4 regions of the Erwinia sp. genome follow, and region 2 is predicted to be linked to each of the others. Evidence: predicted binding sites of a transcription regulator. Region 2 holds the regulator's gene; each other region holds the start of a gene.

Region 1 (4,903 bases), on a different contig from region 2:
TTCTCTTTTATTATCTTTGATTTAACAAAGTAGTAACTTATTTTGAAAAACAAAAAAATATAAAACTATGATTTTAAAGATTTTAAAACCAACCTGCTCAAAAAACCCGCGACCTGATGTTATTTTTCTCTTCCTGAAGAGGTAACCCCGAGCTGAATCCCATTTCATAGCATGAAATAACAGATAAAAACCTTATCATGGTGTTTACTATGTGATGAAAGCAGCATAACAGTGATAAAATTTGTTATTGAAATAACATTTTATGATGAGCTTTTGAAAAAATACGATTTTCAGTAATTACATTAATAACAGGCGGGTGCGGTTAAGCGAGACGAATAATTGCACCAAAAAGGAGCAATAAAGGGGGATTGCGCCCCTTTTTGGGGCGCCATTTTATTGCAGCGGCAAATTAAGCGCAGATTATGTGTCTCAAAGGCTATTTTATAGTGCAGAGTTTTATCCTGCCAGTCCCGGAAAAAGCGCTCTTACCCCGGTGACGATAAACTCAATACCCAGCGCCATCAGTAAAAGCCCCATGATACGGGTAATCACGTTAATGCCGGTCTGGCCTAATGCTCTGACCATCAGAGGAGCGGCGCGAAACAGCAGCCAGCAACAGAGGGCGAACAGCGCGATAGCCACGCTAAAGCCAAGCAGATTTAGCCAACTGTGATACCGGGTGCTCCAGACAATGGTCGAGCTAATAGCCCCCGGCCCCGCCATCAAAGGCAGTGCCAGCGGCACCACGCCAACGCTTTCCCGGATCGCCGATTCCGATTTCTCCTGCTTGTTTTGTTTGTCCTCGCCCAGCTTCCCACTGATCATCGACATGGCAATAGTAACCACCAGTATCCCGCCAGCGATACGGAAAGAATCAATCGAGATGCCGAAGAGATGCAGTATGCCGTCGCCCAGAAAAAGTGAGGTCCAGAGAATGATAGCGACGGAAAGGTTAGCGGTCAGGTTAGTTTTGTTACGCGCCGCCGGCAGCTGATAGCTGGTCATGCTGATAAAAACCGGAATGATGCCAACCGGGTTTACCAGCGCAAAAAGCCCGACGAAAAATTTTACGTAGCCTGAAAGATCGAGGAGGGTCGGGTTCACACTTTTCTCCATTAAAGAGGACAAAGGCCACCCGGTCTCACGATCGGGCGGCCGCTAAAGGCTGCCGTATATTTCACCTGGAAAAAACCAGAACGGCAGTTAATTACTCTAATAATTAATGCATTAGCGAATTATAGCGCTAATAATTCAACTTGTTTAGCAAAATTAACCCGTTGGCATCCGGGTTAACTTGCCCCACGCTTGCGGCTGAAAGGTGTCAGCATGGATAAAATATGATCTGTATCAAAATCACTACTCCTGGCTATGCGTACTATAGCGATCAGTTAACGGAATAACGCGCAAGTTTACCGCCCTGAAGGTAATGATGCGTAGACTCTTTTAGTAAACCTGTAGAACATGCAAACGGAAAAGCCAGTACGTTTTGGCATCAATTGATGCGCACCTGGCTATAATTGACAGTTCTGACTTGTTTACTAATAGAGTTTAACTTTCATCAGGAGAGCATTATGGCCGTTACTAATGTTGCTGAGCTTAACGCACTGGTCGAACGTGTAAAGAAAGCCCAGCGAGAGTACGCGAATTTCACTCAGGAACAGGTCGACAAAATTTTCCGCGCTGCCGCTCTGGCCGCTGCCGATGCCCGCATTCCTCTGGCCAAAATGGCCGTAGCGGAATCCGGAATGGGGATTGTCGAAGACAAAGTTATCAAGAACCATTTCGCCTCTGAATATATTTATAACGCTTACAAAGATGAGAAAACCTGCGGTATTCTTGATACCGATGACACGTTTGGCACCATCACCATTGCCGAACCTACCGGCCTAATCTGCGGCATCGTGCCAACCACTAACCCAACCTCTACCGCTATTTTTAAAGCGCTGATTAGTCTGAAAACCCGTAACGGTATTATCTTCTCTCCACATCCGCGTGCCAAGGATGCCACCAATAAAGCCGCCGATATTGTGCTGCAGGCCGCTATTGCTGCCGGTGCGCCAAAAGATATTATCGGCTGGATTGATGTGCCTTCCGTCGAGCTGTCTAACCAACTGATGCACCATCCCGATATTAACCTGATCCTGGCGACAGGTGGGCCTGGCATGGTAAAAGCGGCCTATAGCTCTGGTAAACCTGCCATCGGCGTTGGCGCGGGTAATACTCCAGTGGTCATTGACGAGACGGCCGATATTAAACGCGCTGTCGCCTCTATTCTGATGTCCAAAACCTTTGATAATGGCGTAATCTGCGCCTCTGAACAGTCCGTTATCGTTGTGGACTCAGCATACGAAGCCGTACGTGAACGCTTCGCCAGCCACGGTGGTTACCTGCTGCAGGGGAAAGAACTGAAAGCAGTGCAGGATATCATTCTGAAAAACGGCGGCCTGAATGCGGCTATCGTGGGTCAGCCAGCCGTGAAAATTGCTGAAATGGCCGGTATCAGCGTACCGTCCAGCACCAAGATCCTGATTGGTGAAGTGAAGCTGGTGGATGAGTCTGAACCTTTCGCCCATGAAAAGCTCTCCCCTACGCTTGCCATGTATCGTGCAAAAGATTTTGAAGATGCGGTCAGCAAAGCGGAGAAACTGGTGGCAATGGGCGGGATCGGTCACACCTCCTGCCTGTATACCGATCAGGATAACGAGCGTGAGCGCGTTAACTATTTCGGCGACAGAATGAAAACCGCCCGCATCCTGATCAATACTCCGGCTTCACAAGGCGGTATCGGCGACCTGTATAACTTTAAACTTGCACCGTCACTGACGCTCGGCTGCGGTTCATGGGGCGGCAACTCTATTTCAGAGAACGTCGGACCCAAGCATCTGATCAACAAGAAAACCGTGGCCAAGCGAGCAGAAAATATGTTGTGGCATAAACTTCCTAAGTCTATCTACTTCCGCCGTGGTTCCCTGCCTATCGCCATGGAAGAAGTGGCTACCGACGGTGCTAAACGCGCCTTTATCGTTACCGACCGTTATCTCTTTAATAATGGCTATGCAGATCAGGTCATTTCAGTGCTGAAATCTCACGGTCTTGAAACCGAAGTGTTCTTTGAGGTGGAAGCGGATCCGACACTGAGCGTCGTGCGTAAGGGCGCGGGGCAGATGAACTCCTTCAAGCCTGACGTGATTATTGCCCTGGGTGGCGGTTCGCCAATGGATGCGGCAAAAATTATGTGGGTCATGTACGAGCATCCTGAAACCCATTTCGAAGAGCTGGCGCTGCGCTTTATGGATATCCGTAAACGTATCTACAAGTTCCCGAAAATGGGCGTGAAGGCGAAAATGATCGCTATTACCACCACTTCCGGTACCGGCTCCGAAGTCACGCCTTTCGCCGTAGTGACAGACGATGCTACAGGACAGAAATACCCGCTTGCTGACTATGCGCTGACGCCAGATATGGCTATCGTTGATGCTAACCTGGTGATGAACATGCCGAAGTCGCTGTGTGCCTTTGGCGGTCTGGATGCGGTTACTCACGCCCTGGAAGCCTATGTCTCCGTCCTGGCCAACGAGTATTCCGACGGCCAGGCGTTACAGGCACTGAAGCTGCTGCAGGAGAATTTACCGGCAAGCTATCGTGAAGGGGCTAAAAATCCTGTTGCCCGCGAGCGTGTTCATAACGCAGCGACTATCGCCGGTATCGCTTTTGCCAACGCCTTCCTTGGCGTCTGTCACTCTATGGCGCACAAGCTAGGCTCTGAGTTCCATATTCCACACGGTCTGGCTAATGCGCTGCTTATCAGCAACGTGATTCGTTATAACGCTAACGATAACCCAACCAAGCAGACGGCATTCAGTCAGTACGACCGTCCGCAGGCGCGCCGTCGTTATGCAGAAGTGGCCGATCATCTGCGTCTGAGCGCTCCAGGCGACCGTACCGCGCAGAAAATTGAAAAACTGCTGGCCTGGCTTGAAAGCATGAAGGCGGAGCTGGGTATTCCTAAATCCATTCGCGAGGCTGGCGTACAGGAAGCGGATTTCCTGGCAAAAGTAGATAAACTGGCGGAAGATGCATTTGACGACCAGTGCACCGGCGCCAACCCGCGCTACCCGCTGATTGCTGAGCTGAAACAGATTATGCTGGATACGTTCTACGGCCGTGAATATGTAGAACCTTTTGATTCAGTAGCGGAAGCGCTGATAGCGCAGCCGGTAGAGTCGCGTAAGAAAGTGAAGAAATAATTCATCCTGACTGAAACCCGCCGCCAGGCGGGTTTTTTATGCTTAAGCCAGGCTAATCAAGCTAAGGCAACCAGAGACGTCCTGTTGCTCTGCATTATACGGTAGCTTCCCTGCCCTTTTCAGACAGGCTTACGGCCTTTTTCACCATAAACAGCTTCCAGAGAGTGCTGTTCAAGCGCGGCTTTATAATGCTTACGACAGACCGAAACGTAGCGCTCGTTGCCGCCGATAACCACCTGCTCACCTTCATCGTAAGGCGCGCCGTTTTCATCGACTCTTAATACCATTCCCGCCTTCCTCCCGCAGTGGCAAACTGTTTTTAGCTCAACCAGCTTGTCGGCCCAGGCAAGAAGATAATGGCTGCCGCTAAATAACTCACCGCGAAAGTCCGTACGTAATCCATAACAAAGAACAGGGATATCCAGATTATCAACCACGTCCGATAACGCTTTTACCTGCTCCCGCGTCAGAAATTGCGACTCATCTATCAATACGCAGTGAACCGGTTCCATTTGCTGTTCCGCTTTTATATCATCAAAAAGTGACGTGTCGTTATTATACAATTTTGCTGGAGAAGAAAGCCCAATACGTGAACTAACTTTGCCAAATCCAAAACGATCATCAATTTCTGCTGTATAGATTAGCGTGCGCATACC
Region 2 (4,903 bases):
GTAACGTTAAAAAATGAGGTTGGCAATGGCAGCGGATAAATTAGCGGTAACTCGCTCGACATTTGACGAAGTAATTTTGCCTGTTTATGCACCAGCACAGTTTGTACCCGTAAAGGGAAAAGGCAGCCGCGTTTGGGATCAGCAGGGCAAAGAGTACGTCGACTTTTCCGGCGGTATCGCTGTTACCGCGCTGGGCCACTGCCATCCGGCACTGGTGGAAGCGCTGAAAACGCAGGGTGAAACCCTCTGGCACACCAGTAACGTCTTCACCAATGAGCCCGCGCTGCGCCTGGCCAGCAAACTGATTGCTGCCACCTTCGCTGAACGCGTGTTCTTCGCTAACTCGGGCGCGGAAGCCAACGAGGCGGCGTTTAAGCTGGCTCGTTATTACGCCACCAAACGCCATTCGCCTTTTAAAAGCAAAATTATCGCGTTTCACAATGCCTTCCACGGTCGTACGCTGTTCACCGTTTCCGTCGGTGGCCAGCCAAAATATTCCGACGGCTTTGGCCCTAAACCGGCCGATATTATCCACGTGCCGTTTAACGATCTTAACGCGGTAAAAGCGGTTATTGATGACCACACCTGCGCGATTGTAGTGGAACCCATTCAGGGCGAGGGCGGCGTGGTACCGGCTACTCAGGAATTTATGCAGGGGCTACGCGAACTGTGCGACAAGCATCAGGCGCTGCTGGTGCTGGATGAAGTGCAAAGTGGTATGGGCCGCAGCGGCAAGCTCTTTGCGTATGAGCATTACGGCATAAAGCCCGATATTTTATCTACCGCCAAAGCGCTGGGCGGCGGCTTCCCGGTTAGCGCCATGCTGACCACCAATGAGATCGCCTCCGTGATGGCGCCGGGTGTGCACGGCACCACCTACGGTGGCAACCCGCTGGCTTGTGCGGTGGCGGAAGCCGCGCTGGATATCATCAATACGCCGGAAGTGTTGAATGGGGTGGAAGCGCGCCGTGAACAATTTGTTGCCGCGCTGAAAGCGCTGGATGCACAGCTGGATCTGTTCAGCGATATTCGGGGTAAAGGCCTGCTGATTGGCGCGGCGCTGAAGCCACAGCATGCCGGCAAGGCCCGCGATATGTTGAACGCGGCGGCGGCAGAAGGCGTAATGATCCTGAATGCCGGAACGGACGTGATCCGCTTTGCGCCGTCGCTGGTCATTGAGCCGGCCGATATTGAAGAGGGCATGAACCGCTTTGCCACCGCCGTGAAAAAAATGCTGGCTTAAGTTGTCAGGCCGGAAGCCTTGCGCTTTCGGCCTCTGCCCGGCATTGTTCCCATTGCTCACCTGCCTTGCATCACGCCCTTGTCCTGTTCTGTAGCACGCTCCCGCTTGTTAACGTCCTTACGCCGATTTCCTTAAGCGGCGCGACAGCCAGCGTCCATGATGAGGGCGACTGCTCCATGCCAGCGAAGAAAGGGTGTGCATGACGGCAAGATGCTCCAGGATCCGCTTTATATGTCGCTCCATCACCGTCGTTGCTCCCTGAAGGGGAATGTCCACCTCCAGCACGCTGCTGCCGGAATCGGGGCCGTCATACTCCAGACGCTGCTGGCAACGCTGTAGGGCAATCTCGCAGGCTTGCAGATAGCGCTCAGCCAGCTGTGGCGTCAGCATGGTATGTTCACGCGCCAGAATGGTCATGGCGTTGATATGCTCAACGATAAACTGACTGTGCGTGACCCACAGCTTCATGTCGGTCAGATAACGCGCGTCGAAACCCGGTTCCTGCATCGCCTGATTTAGCGAGTTAAAGAGTGCATTATGCGCCTGGTTAACACGCATACGCTGCCAGGCGAGCTTCTGCGGGCTCTCTTCGTCGCCCAACAATTTTTGTAACGCTTCCTGATAGGTTTCCAGCGCGTCGTGCGCGTTCTGGCGTAGCAGGCCACTTTGCCACTGCGGCCACAGCCAGATCATGCCGCCAAAGGCAATCAGGCAGCCCATTAGCGTGTCCAACAGGCGCGGCAGCAGGAAGTCGGCACCGTTCAACGACAGCAGCTGAAGCGTGTAAACCGCCGTTACGGTAAAACCTATTGTCGCCAGCCCGTAGTATTTGCGGATAACCAGATAGCCCGCCAGCGTCAGCGTCAGCATAATCAGCAGGACGGCCGATTCCGGTACCTGAAAGCGCAGCGTTAGCGCGGCCACAATCAGCCCGCCCAGCGTGCCTAACGCACGGTGCTGAATGCGCACCCTTGTCGCGCTGTAGCCGTTCTGGCTAACAAACATTATCGTCATCAGCAGCCAGTAAGGTTTAGGCAGATTAAAGAACAGCGCCAGCGTGCTGGCAAAAGCCAGCATGACCGCAAATCTGGCGGCGGTACGTAACGCGGCCGATTTCAGCGACAGATAGCTTCGTATAGCGGAGAGCAGCGGCAGCCGCTTCTGGCGGTCCGCCATTAAATCCCGCTGATAAAGCGGGCGTTGTGTCCGTAATACGCGGGCGATGCGGCTGAAGTGCCAGGCGCAAAAGTTGCCGACCGGATTGGCAGGATGCTGCCGGGCGATTTTCTCCAGCGCCTGCAGCGGCTTATCCATGCTGAACCGGGCCGGCAGACGATGATAAAGAATATCGTCCGCCAGTTCGCGCAGTCTGGCGGCGATGGTCTGCGCGTTCCAGCGGATCACCGCCTCGGCACGGCTCTGCGCTACCAGCTTTTGCACTTCTTCCGGCTGGTGCAGGCTGACAGCAATGTGCTCCTGCAAATCCAGCGCAACCTGAAAAGCGCGGATCAGCCGCTTGTGGTGGTTATCGTTGCTGGCGGCCAGCATGTGCATTTGCTGATAGCAGGTATTAATCAGATCGACCGCTTTTTGCTGGCGCGCCAGCAGCGGCGGCAGCGTTTTCTCCGCATCCGCAAGCTGGGTCAGCAGGCTATATTTCGCTTCGCAGTAGTCGGCCAGCTCGCGATAAAGCAGGCTGAGCGTTTCCCGCATCGGCTGCTCTTTCCATAGCCAGAACCAAAACCAGTTAAAAAGGCCATACCAAACCGTGCCCAGAATATAGAGTGAAGGGGGCTGCCAGATAGGCATACGGCCCGCGAGGCTCAGGGTAAAGATACCGGCGATCAGCGCGCCGGGCAGCAGTCTGCCGTGCAGCGGGCTGATTTCACCGGTCACGCCCAGCAGCATAGCCATTGAAAACAGGATGGCGGGCAGGGGGACCGCTAAGTTGCCCAGGTACTGCAACAGAAAGCTGCTGAAGGCAAAAAGGCCGCCGCCGATCAGCAGACGCTTAAAGAAGCGTTTATGCGGCGTGTCCAGCCCGGCGATATTGCAGCAGGCGGGCACCATCGAGAACAGGAGGCCGTTTTGCAGATTGCCCAGCAGCCAGCCGACGGCAACGGGCAGGCAAAGCACCAGCGTCTGCCGCAGGGCATAGTTAACTTCGGGATGGTAGATGAGTCGGCGCCACATTGCTCTGTATCCGCTGAAAGGCGCAATGCATGCATTGCGCCATACAATCAGCGTAGCTAGCGTGTGCCGTAGACCACGATGGTTTTACCGTGCGCGGAGATCAGGTTCTGATCTTCCAGCATCTTCAGGATGCGGCCGACGGTTTCGCGCGAGCAGCCGACGATTTGGCCAATTTCCTGGCGGGTGATTTTAATCTGCATTCCATCCGGGTGAGTCATGGCATCCGGCTGCTTAGCCAGATTCAACAGCGTTTGCGCGATGCGACCTGTCACATCGAGGAAAGCTAAATTGCCCACTTTCTCAGAGGTCACCTGAAGACGACGTGCCATCTGTGAAGAGAGGCGCATCAGGATCTCCGGGTTAACCTGGATCAGCTGACGAAACTTCTTATAGGAGATTTCTGCCACTTCGCAGGCTGTTTTCGCCCGCACCCAGGCGCTGCGCTCCTGACCTTCTTCAAACAGGCCAAGTTCACCGATAAAATCGCCCTGGTTAAGGTAAGAAAGGATCATCTCCTTGCCTTCTTCATCCTTGATGAGCACCGCTACCGCGCCTTTGACGATGTAGTAAAGGGTTTCTGCTTTCTCACCCTGGTGGATCAGCGTGCTTTTGGATGGATACTTATGAATATGGCAATGTGACAGGAACCATTCAAGTGTCGGGTCTGTTTGCGGTTTGCCGAGAACCATTCGCTGTTATCCTCTGTTGTTATCGTGCCTAAATACAGGGGCAGAGTTCCCTGACAGGCGTTGAAATAGTCAAGCGCTTCCCATGCAGGAAAGTTATTCGGCTCTCTGTTGAGTGCCGGGCTCGTTATGTCGTCCCGTTTCGTCTGGTCTGTAGAGTACTGACGAAATACAGCCTTGTTTGTAGCACAGCTTTGCATGGGTGTCTTCTGTTGTCTCGCTTCAGCATAGCGCTAAATCTGCCGCTATGCTGTTTAGTGACCTTAAACCGACCGCGGCTTAACTGAATGAATTAGAGGAGTTTGTTATGCAGGCGAGCATAAAATGGGTGGAAGGGCTGACCTTTTTGGGAGGATCCTCATCGGGTCATCAGGTCGTGATGGACGGTAACGCGGGCGATAAAGCCCCCAGCCCGATGGAAATGCTGCTGATGGCGGCGGGCGGCTGCAGCGCGGCCGAAGTGGTGGCCATTCTGCAAAAAGGACGGTTTACCGTGGAGAACTGTGAGGTAAAGCTAACGTCAGCCCGGCGTGAGAAGCCGCCGCAGTTGTTTACCCATATCAACCTGCATTTTATCGTCAGCGGTAGCGGGCTGACGGACAAGGCGCTGGCGCGCGCGGTCAGTCTGGCGGTCGAAAAATATTGCCCAATTGCGCTGATGTTGGGCAAAGGCGTTACCCTTACCCATAGCTATACGGCGGTGTGTTAATGGATAGCTTTACCTTCCATCAGTCGCTTGACCAGCGGGCCCATAATCAGCTCCATCGCCAGGCCCATTTTG
Region 3 (4,903 bases), on a different contig from region 2:
GGTGTCCTGGATATTACGCAGGTAGACATGCTTGTCATTATCGTTTTTAAAATCCTGAAACTGGCGCCAGGCACGCTGGGCCTGCTCTTCGATGGTTTCCACCGTTTCAGGCAGCAGGCCGTTCAGGTTAAAATCGTTACGTTCTTCTATAGAGAAGGCGCTGCCCTTATTCAGTAGCGGAAATTCCAGCAGGATAGGACCAGCGTAGGGAATGTAGAGAGAGCGCTTACTTTCGTAGTCGAGTTCCATGTAATCAATACTCACTGGGATCGGTAGTGGCCCAATCCTAAAATAATTCACCCGAAAATACAGCATTTGTTAACAGCTTATAACAAATGCGGGCATTTTTTTGGCAATAAAAAGCCAGCCGGCTGGCTGGCGAAGCGGTGACCGGAATCAGTACAGCGGCACCGTTTGCAAACTGGCACAGCCGAGCGCCTGAAGCGTCGCGGTGGTCGCCTGACGCTGAATCAGCCGCGCATCAGGCGCTTCCGCGAGGACGGCACGCTGAATCTGCAGCACGTCATAGCCTGCCAGATTTAGCAGGATCAGTGCCGCCTGCAGCGGCGGCAGGCTGGGGTTATAGGCTGCGTTCTCTGCATAGCTGCCGGCAAAAATCGCGCCGTCATCCATTTGCAGCGCTACGCCGCTCAGCGCCTGTGAATAGGGCGCATGGCTACGGTTAGCGGCCTCCAGTGCCGCTCTGGCCAGCGCGTCGCCGGCGAGGGTCAGGCCATGATCGACCTCGTCCATCAGCAGCGTCTCAATCGCCAGGTCGCGCGGGCCAAAAGCGTCGGGCAGATAATCGCCCAGCGTTGCCGGTTCGCGTCCTGGCAGATGAATGCGCAAGGCAGTACCGCTGTTCAGCTCGTTCATAAACTGGCGACAGTGGCCGCAGGGCGTGTAGTTGACGGTAATGGCCTCCAGACCTTTCTCGCCACGCAGCCAGGCGTGGGTTACCGCGCTCTGCTCGGCATGAACGGTCTGCTGCATAGTCGCGCCGGAAAATTCCATGTTCGCGCCAAAATAGAGGTGTCCGCTGTTACCGAGCGCCAGTGCGCCAACGTTGAAGCGAGAAAGCGGTACCACGGCGCAGGCGGCCGCCAGCGGCAACAGAGCAAAAGCGAGTTCCCGATTGTCCAAACCCGTTTCGGTTCTGAGGGCGGCCATTTGCTCAGGGGTAAAGAAAGCGGAAAAGGTATCGGTCAGGAAAGGCTGTAACGCCGCCTGGAGCGGGGAAGGCAGCGCGGCGAAAGCCGCTTGAAAACGTGGTTGCATAGTGGCTTCTCTTGCATAGTTGGCCGCTTATTCTGGCGGGCAGCCAGGCTAATGTATGTGATTATAATCACACAGATTATGTAATTTATGAAAGAGAACCACAAAATGCGCGACGCATAGCAAATTTTACCGCCAAAGATGCATTAACAGCGGGAAAAGAAACGGTGCCAGCAGGGAGGTGATAATGCCGCAGATCACCAGCGCCAGCGAGCTGTACGCGCCTTCCTGATAATCCAGCTCCGAGCAGCGTGCCGTACCCAGCGCATGGGAAGCATTGCCAATCGCCAGCCCGCGCGACGCCTTGCTGCGGATTTTCAGCAGGTTAAGCAGCATGTGACCAAAAACGGCCCCCAGTACGCCGGCAATTAACACGCAAATAGCGCTGATAGCCGGAATGCCACCCAGCGTGGCGGAGACCGCCATGGCAATAGGCGTGGTCACAGATTTGGGCATAATAGTCGCCGCTATTTGTGGCGTGGCGCCCATCCACAGCGCGATAGCCGTGCCGGAGATCATTGCCGTCATACTGCCAATAAAGCAGACGCCAATGATGGACTTCCAGCGTGCGCGGATCTGGTGCATTTGTTCGTACAAGGGCAGCGCCAGCGCCACCACCGCAGGCTGTAACAGCTGATTCAGGATAGCGCTGCCCTGAAAATAGCGCGCGTAGGGCATTTGGATCAGTAGCAGCAGGGGAATGATCACCGCCATGGAAATCAGGAGCGGATTAAGCAGGGAAATTTTAACCTTCGCTGCCACCCGGCGTGCGCCGAAAAAGACCAGCATGGTCAGGGGCAGAGACCACCAGATATCACTCATCGCCGACTCCTTTCACTTTACCGTGCAGCTTGTGCGAAACCAGCCCTACGGTCAGTAAAACGATAAAGGTACTGACCACGCAGGAAACCACTATCGGACCGAACTGCGCGCTGAGCAGATCGGTATACCCCATTACGCCGACGCTTATCGGCACGAAGAGCAGCGCCATATAGCGGATCAGCAGCAGGCTGCCGGGCCGTACCCAGTCGGGCGGCAGGAGTTGAAAAGCCAGCAGGAAAAACAGGATCAGCATACCGATAATGCTGCCTGGAATCGTTACCGGCAGCAGCAGCGCCAGCGCGTTGCCGGCATAAAGGCAGAGATAAATAATCACAAAAGCGCGCAGATAGCGCCAGATGACCAACAGTACGGTACGCATGATAAGCTCCGGTTTTGCAACGCATTAATCATACGATCGGCGGGGGAAATGTGCCAGAGATCACAGGGCATGTAAAAAAAGCGGGCGAATCGCTTCGCCCGTCTTCGGTACTTATTTTACCTGCATCCCAGGCTGGGCGCCGCTGTCTGGCGAAAGCAGGAAGATCTCTTTACCGCCGGGACCGGCAGCCATCACCATGCCTTCTGAGATGCCGAAGCGCATCTTCCGCGGTGCAAGGTTGGCCACCATGATGGTCAGGCGGCCGTTCAATACTGACGGATCCGGATAGGCGGTGCGAATACCGGAGAAGATATTGCGGGTTTCTCCCCCCAGATCCAGCGTCAGGCGCAGCAGCTTATCGGAGCCTTCCACAAACTCCGCGTTCTGGATCAGCGCGATACGCATATCCACTTTTGCGAAGTCGTCAAAGGTAATGGTTTCCTGAAGGGGCGCATCTGCCAGCGGGCCGGTCAGCACCGGTTTATTGGCGGCTGCCGCATCCTCTTTCGAAGCCTCAGTCAGCGCGTTAACCTTGTCCATCTCAATGCGGTTATACAGCGCTTTAAAGGTGGAAAGCGTGTGGTCACGCAGGGGGTGCGCAATACCGTCCCAGCTTAGCTCCTGATTCAGGAAGGCTTCGGCGCGCTTGCTCAGCGTAGGCAGCACCGGCTTCAGCCAGGTCATCAGCACACGGAACATATTGATGCCCATCGAGCAGATTGCCTGCAGATCGGCATCGCGGCCTTCCTGCTTCGCCACGACCCACGGTGCCTGCTCGTCAACGTAGCGGTTTGCAACGTCCGCCATCGCCATGATTTCACGCACCGCACGGCCAAACTCACGGCTTTGCCAGGCTTCCGCGATGCTGGCGGAAGCATCCACAAAGGACTGATACAGAGCCGGATCGGCCAGTTCGCTGGAGAGCTGACCGCCAAAGCGTTTGTTGATAAAGCCCGCATTGCGGGACGCCAGGTTAACCACTTTATTGACGATATCGGCATTCACACGCTGAACGAAATCTTCCAGATTCAGGTCAATATCGTCGATACGCGAAGAGAGCTTGGCGGCATAGTAGTAGCGCAGGCTATCGGCATCCAGGTGCTGCAGCCATGTGCTGGCCTTGATAAAGGTGCCGCGTGACTTGGACATTTTCGCCCCGTTAACCGTCACATAACCGTGGACAAACAGGTTATTCGGTTTGCGGAAGTTGCTGCCTTCCAGCATCGCCGGCCAGAACAGGCTGTGGAAGTAGACAATATCTTTACCGATAAAGTGATACAGCTCCGCCTCGGAATCTTTTTTCCAGAAAGCGTCGAAATCGATGTCGCCACGTTTGTCGCAGAGGTTTTTAAACGAGCCCATATAGCCGATAGGCGCATCCAGCCAGACGTAGAAATATTTGCCCGGCGCACCCGGGATTTCAAAGCCAAAGTAGGGCGCATCACGGGAAATATCCCACTGCTGCAGACCGGATTCGAACCACTCCTGCATTTTGTTGGCCACCTGCTCCTGCAGGGCGCCGGAACGGGTCCAGGCCTGCAGCATGGCGCTGAACTCCGGCAGATCGAAAAAGAAATGTTCGGAGTCGCGCAGGACCGGCGTCGCGCCGGAAACCACGGATTTAGGATCGATCAGTTCGGTCGGGCTGTAGGTTGCGCTGCAGACTTCGCAGTTATCGCCATACTGATCCGGCGCTTTACATTTCGGGCAGGTGCCTTTGACAAAGCGATCCGGCAGGAACATGCCTTTTTCCGGGTCATAGAGCTGTGAAATGGTGCGGTTCTTAATGAAACCGTTCTCTTTTAAACGGGTATAAATCAGCGCCGACAGCTCGCGGTTCTCGTCGCTGTGCGTGGAGTGATAGTTATCGTAGCTGATGTTGAAACCGGCAAAGTCATTCTGATGTTCCTGACTCATTTCGGCAATCATCTGCTCAGGCGCGATGCCCATCTGCTGAGCTTTCAGCATGATTGGCGTACCGTGCGCATCGTCAGCACAGATGAAGTAAACCTCGTTGCCGCGCATTCGCTGGTAACGGACCCAAATATCCGCCTGGATATGCTCGAGCATGTGGCCGAGATGAATAGAACCGTTGGCGTAAGGGAGTGCGCACGTTACCAATATTTTTTTCGCGACTTGAGTCATAGTGAGACTTGCTATACCTGTTTAAAATAGGGGGTTCTGATGTTACCCGAAAGGCCCGGCCTGCGTAAACAACGCCGCGCCGACCGTGCCGTTTTTTACTGCCTGCCGCCTTGCCTTATCTGATATGCTCTGAATAACGTCACAGAAAAAAAGGAGCCGGGATGATGCAACAATCCCCACATTCACCTGAAGCGCTGCGCGCGATAGTGATGGGCGTTTTAACCACGTTTGAACATCCGACGCTGCGGCGCAATCTCACCGCGTTGAAAGCGCTGCACCATT
Region 4 (4,903 bases), on a different contig from region 2:
CAGCTCGTGGTAGGGCAATAATTCTATCTTCTCAACGTTGCCCATATCACGGGTAAATTCGCCCAGCCGGTGCGCGGAATCATCATCATCGGAATAGCCCGGCACTACCACATAGCGTATCCAGGTGCGGATATTTTTTTTCGCCAGGTAGCGAGCGAAATCCAGCGTGCGGTGGTTAGAAACGCCGACAAGAATTTGGTGAACATCATCGTTGATTTGCTTGAGATCCAACATGACCAAATCGGTTACTTCCAACAGTTCGTCGATAACCGGATCGTAGCGGCGGACAAAACCGTTGGTATCCAGACAGGTGTTAATGCCTTCAGCATGGCAGGCACGAAACCAGTCGCGAACAAACTCCGCCTGCAAAATAGCTTCCCCGCCTGAGGCAGTCACGCCGCCGCCGGAGGCGTTCATAAAATGACGGTAGGTGACCACTTCTTTCATCAGTTCCTCTACCGTGACTTCTTTACCGCCATGCGTGTCCCAGGTATCCCGGTTATGGCAGTAGAGGCAGCGCATCAGGCAGCCCTGAAAAAAGGTGATAAATCGGATCCCGGGGCCGTCAACGGTCCCGCAGGATTCAAATGAGTGGATACGACCTTTAACTGACATTGCGGTGCATTCTCCATAGTGGCGCCGCTTTAAGCGGCTACGCAGTCTGAAGCTGCGTTAAGTCTGTTTTGCCGGCCCCCTGCTAAGCAGAGGGCCGGCAAAACAGGCTGGGCTCCGGCGAACCGGAGCCCTGAGGTTTACATCGTCTGTGTAAAGGTACGGGTAATGACATCCTGCTGCTGTTCTTTAGTCAGCGAGTTAAAACGCACCGCATAACCCGAAACGCGAATAGTCAGCTGAGGATACTTCTCAGGATTATCCATTGCTTCGAGCAGCATTTCGCGGTTCATTACGTTAACGTTCAGGTGCTGACCCCCTTCAATGCTGGATTCGTGATGGAAGTAACCATCCATCAGTCCGGCAAGGTTGGCTTTACGCACGTCGTCATCTTTACCCAGTGCATTTGGCACGATAGAGAAAGTGTAGGAGATACCGTCTTTAGCGTAGGCAAAAGGCAGTTTTGCCACGGAAGTCAGTGAAGCCACTGCGCCTTTCTGATCGCGACCGTGCATTGGGTTAGCGCCCGGACCGAAAGGTGCACCGGCACGGCGACCGTCTGGCGTGTTACCTGTTTTCTTACCGTACACCACGTTAGAGGTGATGGTCAGCACCGACTGGGTAGGCACCGCGTTGCGGTAAGTCTGCAGCTGCTGAATCTTTTTCATAAAGCGTTCAACAAGGTCACACGCAATATCATCCACACGTGAATCATTATTACCGAACTGCGGATATTCACCCTCAATTTTGAAGTCCACCGCCAGGCCATCTTCATCACGGACAGGTGAAACTTTGGCATATTTGATTGCAGAGAGTGAATCGGCGGCGACCGACAGGCCAGCAATACCACAGGCCATGGTCCGATAGACATCGCGATCGTGCAGGGCCATCAGCGAAGCTTCGTAGCTGTATTTATCGTGCATGTAATGGATGATATTCAGCGCGGTAACGTATTGTTTTGCCAGCCAGTCCATAAAGTGATCCATCCGCTCCATCACTTTTTCATATTCCAGCACATCATCCATCATCGGTGCGTCTTTTGGCCCCACCTGCATTTTGAGTTTTTCATCCACGCCGCCGTTAATAGCGTAAAGCATGGTTTTGGCAAGATTGGCGCGGGCGCCGAAGAACTGCATCTGCTTGCCTACGATCATCGGGCTGACGCAACAGGCGATGGCATAATCATCATTGTTGAAATCAGGACGCATCAGATCGTCATTTTCGTACTGAACGGACGAGGTATCGATGGAAACTTTAGCCGCAAATTTCTTGAAGTTCAGCGGCAGTTTTTCCGACCAAAGGATGGTCATGTTTGGCTCTGGTGAAGGGCCCATGGTGTAAAGAGTATTCAGGAAGCGGAAGCTGTTTTTAGTGACCAGCGTACGGCCGTCAACGCCCATGCCAGCCAGAGATTCCGTTGCCCAGATTGGGTCACCGGAGAACAGCTCATCGTATTCAGGCGTACGCAGGAAGCGCACCATACGCAGCTTCATCACCAGGTGGTCAATCAGTTCCTGTGCATCCTGCTCGGTAATTTTACCCGCCTGCAGATCGCGTTCGATATAAATATCCAGGAAGGTGGATACACGACCGAAAGACATCGCCGCGCCATTTTGTGACTTAACGGCTGCCAGGTAGCCAAAGTAGGTCCATTGTACCGCTTCCTGAGCCGTAGTGGCCGGGCCGGAGATATCGCAGCCGTATTTGGCCGCCATCTCTTTTATCTGCTGCAGCGCATGGTGCTGGTCAGCAATTTCTTCACGCAGGCGAATAGTTGCTTCAAGATTAACGCCATTTTCAAGATCGCTTTGCAGCGAGGCGAACTGCGCGAATTTATCTTTCATTAACGCATCAATGCCGTAAAGCGCTACGCGCCGGTAGTCACCAATGATACGGCCACGGCCGTAGGCATCCGGCAGGCCGGTAAGCACGCCGGACTTACGACAGCGCAGGATGTCTGGCGTATACACATCAAATACGCCCTGATTATGCGTTTTACGGTATTCGGTAAAGACTTTTTTCAGGCCAGCGTCCAGTTCACGTCCGTAGACTTTACAGGAACCTTCCACCATTTTAATGCCGCCAAATGGGATCAGCGCGCGTTTCAATGGGGCTTCAGTCTGTAAACCGACGATGGTTTCCAGCTTACGATTGATATAGCCTGCGTCATGGGAAGTGATAGTAGAGGCTAAATCGGTGTCGAAATCGACCGGCGCATGGGTGCGGTTTTCGAGCTTAATCCCTTCCATCACCTTGTCCCACAGCTGCGTGGTGGCTTCAGTTGCGCCGCTCAGGAAGGATTCATCACCTTCATAAGGCGTATAGTTTTTCTGAATGAAGTCACGGACGTTGATGCTGTTCTGCCATTCGCCCTCTGCAAAGCCTGCCCAGGCAGCCGCCTGGTTTACATTTTGCTCGCTCATGTGATCACCTTTTCAATGAAGTTCTTTCGTTCCTGCTGCATCACAGCAGGGCTTAATCCTGTTGCCGGCAATCAGTGATGATCGCCGTCCCGCAAATAGATAACCCAGTAGGTCAGACCGACCAGCAATCCACCGCCAATAATATTGCCAAGCGTCACGGGGATAAGATTGTCCACAATGAAATTGCTTACTGTGAGACTGGAAAAGTGCGCTGCCGTGGTTCCTGTGGCCTGCCAGAACTCAGGGGCCGCGAAATCTTTAATCACGATCGCCATGGGGATAAGGAACATGTTGGCAATGCTGTGCTCAAATCCACTGGCGACAAACATCGCGACAGGCAGAAGCATTGACAGCATTTTGTCCGTCAGGCTGCGGCCGGAATAGCTCATCCAGACCGCCATGCAAACCATCAGGTTGGCGAGGGTGCCGAGGCAGACAGCTTGAATAAAAGTATGGTGCATTTTATGGTCAGCCGTTTGCAGAACATTTAACCCCCATGCACCATTTGCCACCATATACTGGCCGGCAAACCAGATCAGCCCGACAAAGAACATCGCGCCGAAGAAATTTCCTATATACACGTTGAGCCAGTTGCGAGCCAGCTGGCCCCAGGTAATGCGCCCGCTGGCTTTAGCGACCATAGTTAAAACGGTCGACGTGAAGAGATCGGCGCCGCAGACCACCACCAGCATCAGCCCCAGTGAAAAGCAAATGCCGCCAATCAGCTTCGCAATGCCATAGGGCAGCGTTTCGGCCCCTGTGGTCGCGGTGATATAAAAAACGAATGCGATGGAAATAAAGACGCCCGCGGTAATCGCCAGAAAAAAGGTGGTAAAGGGATGTTTTTGGGCTTTATAGACGCCAGCTTCTTCAGCGACTTTAGCCATTTCAGACGGTAAAAGTAAGTCGAACGGATTGCCAGCTTTCACACTAACGTCTCCTGAAATTAATCAACAACGAAATACTAACAAAGCAGTATAGGTGAGAAATTGATGTGGATCATATTGACGTCGGGCATTGCCGAAATAAGTGTAAAAAAAGCGCGATATTAAAGGTAGCTTGTTGATTTTTAATATTAAAATTTATTTTAAATAATCTATTATTTTTTTAATTTTCGTTAGCCTGGGTCGTCATGCTCGCTAACAGAGAGCGTAAAATGGGTCGTTATTAAATGAAATCATTTAATAACTGGAAATAAATGGATTACTTTTTATTAACGTTAAGAGAAATTAATGAATTAATTAAGCTTAAAATTGGTCCTGAAAAAAGGCCCGTTTTGTTTCACGGGCCACAAAGGTTATTTCCAGTAACTACGTTTTGCCTGCTGCAGTTTCTCATAGGCTGCTAACAGCGACTGATGAGCAGGGAAGGCCAGCAGTTCTTCATCCACGCTCTGCAAACCGTAGAAAGGCGCCTCACCGCTGATAGCGGCAGAAGCCGCGTCTACTGCTTCCTGTCCATACATACGTACAAAAGCAGTATGATATTGAACAGGATCGCGCTCGTCCTCAAGGCTCAGCAGCAGCAGCGTTTGCAGGCAACGATAGTAGTTGGCACGGGTGGGTGAAAAGAGGGAGGCATTGAACTCCATGGTCCATTCCGTCCAGATCAACGCCTGATCGATATCGCCGCCCGCTAAAGCCAGCATGGCTTTAAGCTCGCCGATACGCAGCGTATACCAGCCGTTATCTTTGCCCGTCGCCAGGCCCAGCAGTTCACGTACGCGAGTAAAATCGTCATGGCCGTCTTCGTCCAGACGTTCAATCAGCGCGAGGTAATCCTCTTTTTCCCACTGGCTGTCAGGCAGGGATAACAGGGTATCGCGCAGGTAGGCACCCATACTGTTATTAGCCAGCAGCAAATCTTCC

What was found. Region 2 encodes CRP, which controls carbon source genes, mostly activating them, when cyclic AMP is high. Its sites were predicted from a motif close to ATGTGANNNNNNTCACAT; they were not measured.
Region 1: RTK32_RS01260 (YchE family NAAT transporter) is a predicted target of CRP. The motif match lies at 1,336-1,353, and genes of this name have one in related genera.
Region 3: cdd (cytidine deaminase) is a predicted target of CRP. The motif match lies at 1,334-1,351, and genes of this name have one in related genera.
Region 4: focA (formate transporter FocA) is a predicted target of CRP. The motif match lies at 4,023-4,040, and genes of this name have one in related genera.

What each region holds. Positions count from the first base shown of each region.
Region 1 covers NZ_DALZCD010000007.1:18,609-23,511, forward strand. The annotation lists gene RTK32_RS01260 (YchE family NAAT transporter) at 457-1,104, opposite strand; gene adhE (bifunctional acetaldehyde-CoA/alcohol dehydrogenase) at 1,572-4,247, shown strand; gene tdk (thymidine kinase) at 4,367-4,903, opposite strand, start outside.
Region 2 covers NZ_DALZCD010000191.1:3,534-8,436, forward strand. The annotation lists gene RTK32_RS14965 (aspartate aminotransferase family protein) at 26-1,243, shown strand; gene RTK32_RS14970 (YccS/YhfK family putative transporter) at 1,361-3,436, opposite strand; gene crp (cAMP-activated global transcriptional regulator CRP) at 3,493-4,125, opposite strand; gene RTK32_RS14980 (OsmC family protein) at 4,430-4,831, shown strand; partial or broken gene RTK32_RS14985 (phosphoribulokinase) at 4,828-4,903, opposite strand, start outside.
Region 3 covers NZ_DALZCD010000006.1:11,871-16,773, forward strand. The annotation lists gene RTK32_RS01045 (NAD-dependent malic enzyme) at 1-249, opposite strand, end outside; gene cdd (cytidine deaminase) at 397-1,278, opposite strand; gene RTK32_RS01055 (CidB/LrgB family autolysis modulator) at 1,405-2,097, opposite strand; gene RTK32_RS01060 (CidA/LrgA family protein) at 2,090-2,476, opposite strand; gene metG (methionine--tRNA ligase) at 2,588-4,621, opposite strand; gene apbC (iron-sulfur cluster carrier protein ApbC) at 4,783-4,903, shown strand, end outside.
Region 4 covers NZ_DALZCD010000076.1:8,432-13,334, forward strand. The annotation lists gene pflA (pyruvate formate lyase 1-activating protein) at 1-615, opposite strand, end outside; gene pflB (formate C-acetyltransferase) at 753-3,035, opposite strand; gene focA (formate transporter FocA) at 3,107-3,964, opposite strand; gene ycaO (30S ribosomal protein S12 methylthiotransferase accessory factor YcaO) at 4,333-4,903, opposite strand, start outside.